2 regions of the Shewanella sp. LC6 genome follow, and region 2 is predicted to be linked to the other one. Evidence: riboswitches for the same ligand, from Rfam matches in the RefSeq annotation. Region 2 holds a riboswitch; the other holds the start of a gene.
The links. A riboswitch is a leader RNA that binds a small molecule or an ion and turns the genes downstream of it on or off. The one in region 2 is predicted to bind thiamine pyrophosphate.
Positions count from the first base shown of each region.

Region 1: it holds a riboswitch for thiamine pyrophosphate, as region 2 does, so the genes downstream of both, thiC (phosphomethylpyrimidine synthase ThiC) here and FJD32_RS09830 (TonB-dependent receptor) in region 2, are expected to answer to the same signal.

Region 1 covers NZ_CP043902.1:2,735,134-2,737,543, reverse strand. The annotation lists gene FJD32_RS12395 (hypothetical protein) at 1-870, shown strand, start outside; TPP riboswitch at 1,037-1,135, shown strand; gene thiC (phosphomethylpyrimidine synthase ThiC) at 1,292-2,410, shown strand, end outside.
Region 2 covers NZ_CP043902.1:2,141,707-2,144,116, reverse strand. The annotation lists gene FJD32_RS09830 (TonB-dependent receptor) at 1-1,144, opposite strand, end outside; TPP riboswitch at 1,198-1,307, opposite strand; gene FJD32_RS09825 (Crp/Fnr family transcriptional regulator) at 1,531-2,211, shown strand; gene tsgA (MFS transporter TsgA) at 2,288-2,410, opposite strand, start outside.

The DNA of each region.
Region 1 (2,410 bases), 590 kb from region 2:
TTAGGGCTGCATTTTACTGAATCATCTGCTAACGCACGGACTACAACCAAAGCGTTAAAGGCATATTTTATTTATGCGCCGCCAACGCAAACTGCTCCAGCGGATTCTGCTCAAGATATCTCAGTGGAAGAGTTTATTAACACTAGCGAGCCGATAACCTCACCGCCTAATACCGTAAAGCCGGCAGCTGATATTGAGCAGTCAGCGAAAGTGTCACCAAAAGTCGCAGTAAAGCTGACGCCAAAACCCATGGAGCAGATAGCCAAACCTCCAGAAGTCAGCGCCCAAGAATCAAAAGTAACAGAATCAAAAGCATCAGTACCAAACACATCTGTGCCTAACACCTCAACGCCGAACACCTCAACTCAGGGCCAAACCCAGCAGAGTGCAAAAGAGGCTGTTAAACCGAAAAAGGCAGAAACCCAATCAAGCTCGGTTCAAGCGGCAAGTACTGAGCAGTCTGCGGCTAGTGGGCAAAGCGGTGGGGCGGGCAGTGTGGGATTATTTACCCAGCGTTATTTTGAACGACAGCGTGAGCAAGCTTTAGATGATTTAGTGTTAGAGCAAGCAAATCATTACTCTAAACGGTCGAATATGTCTGAAATGAGCCCTGAGATGGAGGTACTGATTGTGCCCAATGCCGACGATTTTAGCGGCCCCACCAGTTTGGATTTAGAACTGGATCCGAATCGTATCGTTCGTCAAGGTAATACCTGTTATCGGGTCGTCAAAGTAGGCACCCCAATTAATCCCTATGCTGAGAACTTAGGTTTCCCCTTCGATTGCAGTGGCAAGAAAATGAACCAAGAAATTGACGATGCCATTAAGGCGCAGCTTAATAAAATGATGGTAAAGCGGCCAAAAGGCTAAAAAATAACGATGATAAATTTTCACTCAAAATAATGATTTTAAAAGTTTAATAACATTGAATGCTATAATATACAGTGATTTATGAATTCTTTATTTTTGATTGATATCTAGGTTTTTGTCCTTAAATTACGCTTGTTTGTTCGCAGCGCTTCTGCCTATACTTTTGCCCATCTTGTCGGAGTGCCTCTTGGCTGAGACCGTTTATTCGGGATCCGTTGAACCTGATCAGGTTAAAACCTGCGAAGGAAACAAGCATAATAACTTCCATTAAATCGTATCAGCGGCAATCTTTTGCCGTCTATTAACCCATCGATTTAGTCGTTATTGAGTCAGTAAATCCACTTAAGGTTTACAAGGCTCAGCTCTCAACACTCAAGCCTCCAGACAAGCAACCCCATTTTTAGTTAAAGTGAGATTGCTTATGTCCAGTTTAGAATCGTCCTCAGAATCACTTGCCGTGAACACTCATGGGCAAACTAGCCGCCGTGCGGCGCGCGCCGAGGCACAAGCCTTTATCGATACTCTTAAACCATTACAACATCCTAATTCGCAAAAGTTGTATTTGCAGGGAAGCCGCGAGGATCTCCGTGTAGGAATGCGGCAAATTCTGCAAACCGATACGCGGATTGGCGGCACTGCGACCGCGCCGATAGTCGAGAAAAATCCTCCCATTCCGGTGTACGACTGCGCTGGCCCGTATTCCGATCCGGCTGCGCAAATTAACGTGCGTCAAGGACTAGCCAAACTCAGATTACCGTGGATTATTGAGCGCCAAGATACCGAAGTGCTCGATTGTGCAACCTCAGATTTTACCCAGCAACGCCTGAAAGATGATGGGCTCGATCATCTGCGTTTCGAGACCGGCTCAAGTGCGATTGTTCGTCCTCGCCGCGCCTTACTGGGTAAACGCGTGAGCCAATTACACTATGCCCGCCAAGGGATTATTACCCCTGAAATGGAGTATGTGGCGATTCGGGAAAATATGGCGCTCGCCGAGGTGCAAGATGAAATCTTAAACCGCCGCGGCCAAGGTGAATCCTTCGGCGCGGTAATAGGTAAACCGATTACCCCTGAATTTGTCCGCGATGAAATTGCCCGTGGACGCGCCATTATTCCGTTAAATATCAATCATCCAGAAGCTGAGCCTATGATTATTGGCCGTAACTTTTTAGTCAAAGTGAACGCCAATATCGGTAACTCGGCGGTCACGTCTTCCATCGAGGAGGAAGTGGAAAAGCTTGTTTGGTCAACCCGTTGGGGCGCGGACACTGTGATGGACTTGTCCACTGGCCGGTATATCCATGAAACCCGTGAATGGATTATCCGTAACTCGCCAGTGCCGATTGGCACAGTGCCGATTTATCAAGCACTGGAAAAAGTGAATGGTGTTGCTGAACACCTGACCTGGGAAGTATTTCGCGATACCTTGATTGAGCAAGCGGAGCAGGGCGTCGATTACTTTACCATCCACGCGGGCGTGTTATTGCGCTATGTGCCCATGACCGCTAAACGGGTGACAGGGATTGTGTCCCGCGGCGGC
Region 2 (2,410 bases):
TACGGCCTTGATCGGTCGAGCTTAAACGGAACTCTTGGGATAAGGTTTTACGCTGACCGGTTTTGTCCCAGAAGTAGTCGTACTGACAAGGCGATACATTACCGCCCTCTTCACATTGTTTAGATGCCCAATACTCAGGGTTTGCCCAATCACCATCGTAACTATAGTGGTGATCGGTATTGGCAAATGACGTCAGCGAGGTCAACTCAAACGGCTCTGCCCCCGAATATGTCGCTTTAAAACCTGCGCCCGTGGTGCGCTGGCTATCGACACCCGGTTGATCAGATAGGGTGTTTGTCGGATCGTTGGTCAAACTCCACACATCATAACCGTTATCAAAATCGGCATGCAGCAGAGTTAAATCCAGTTGCAGATCATCGGTGGCATACCAACGCAATTTCGCGCGGCCGGTAAATTCATCACGGCCATTGGTATCTTCTTTATTTAAATACAGATTATCGCGATAACCGTTTTGCTGATGTTGCTGCAGTGCCACACGGTACAACAATTTGCCTGAGTCGCTTAAGGGACCAGAGCTAAAACCGCTAAAGGTTTGTAGATCGTCATTACCTAAAGAAACCTCGGCGCCATGTTCAAACACATCGGTTGGGTCATTACTCTTAAGGTAAATTAAGCCCGCTAACGCATTGGCGCCATAACGGGTTCCCTGCGGGCCGCGTAACACTTCAACCTGCTGCAGATCGTACATGCTCGACACCATGCCGATACCGGATAAATCAATATCATCAACAATATAACCAACGGATGAGTTAGGCGCGCCTTGATATTGCTCCTGCTCACCCACGCCACGGATCTGAAAATACTTGGGGCGAGAACTACCACCTGACCAGTTAAAGTTGGCGATGGAGTTCATCACATCTTCAAAGTGCTGGGCGCTTTCATCTTGAATTTGCTGGGCATCGATAACGGTAATGCTTGAAGGCATTTTTTCTAAACTGGCACTGCGAAAATCCGCCGTAACCACCATGATTTCCATATCATTATTGGGATCAGGTTTGTCGATAGCATCGGTTTGCGCCCATGCCGACGCACTTAACGCCGCAGAGACGGCCAGCGCTAATGGTGCACGAGTTAACGATATCGTGAAGACTGAAGATTGGTTGTTAGACTTTTTGTTAGACATAGGACCTCAAATACATGTTTGAGATCCGGCAACGAATAAGCGATTCAGAAGTGTGCTGTTGATTGGCCCATTCCTACGCCGGTATTAGCCGGATCAGGTTCTAAGGGTTCGTCTGATGACATCTCAGTCTGCCGAATGTTGGCAAACACCCCTTGGCGGCGCTTAGTATACATGACGAAAATAATAAAGTAGACACACTTGTGCCGGCGATATCCTTAAATATCACTAAAACCTTGTCTTTCTACACAATGTTAAAAATCTTATGCCAAACGCCCGCAATCCCAATGCCTAAAATCGCCAGTCAACTCCTTTGGCCCATTTGACCGTTTATCACGATAATGTTATAGAAGGCCGCCATTTTACATAGGATAAGAGGATCACACTCAATGCAGCTAAAACCGTTAGCCAAAGGACGTTATAGCCAGCGATGGGAGCAAGACTATCCCCTTATTGAAGCGGTGATACTCAGCTGTATCAGCGAAGTTAAAATGCTTAAAAAAGGCGCCCATCTAATGACACAAGGTGAAGCCATGACCTCACTGGTGTTGGTAAAACAAGGGCGCGTGTCGCTTGGCCATACCGCCAGAAATGGTCGATGTTTTCAATTGGGGACTATCGATTGTGATTCGCAACTCTTTGGTGAAATGGAGTTTTTTACTCAGTATCACTGCCAGTTGGATATTATTGCTAATGAAGCCTTAGAAATCATGGTCATTAGCGCCGAAAAACTACAACATTCCCTCGGCCAGCACCCACAGCTAGCGTTATTTTTTGCCAGCGCCATTGCCATTGACTACCAAGACACCGTCGATATTTTTACCCGGCGCCTGCTGTATCCCATCAGCTATAACGTGGCATATGATATTTACCACGAATATTTAAATGATTTACCCGTTGATGGCTTTAGTAAGCGTTATTTAGAAGCGGAGCGATTTGGTACAACCGATCGTGTTTACCGACGGGCACTACAGTTGCTTGAAGAACGTGGCCTGATTGAACGCAATAAAGAAGGCATAAGGATTAAAGATCTCAATGCCCTTAAACAATTTGTTGAAGCTGCGATATAACCAAATTAAAAAAGCCCACTCTCGAGGTTATTTATTCGCAAGAGTGGGCCAAATCAATTAACGTCGCAAATGAACTTTAGGCCGCAGCAGGTTTCATTCGGCCTGAAACAATCAGCATGATAAATATCGCTACATAAAGCAGCGGGATAACATACATCACCGTTTGCAATCCAATAATACGTTCAAAGAATGAGCTAAT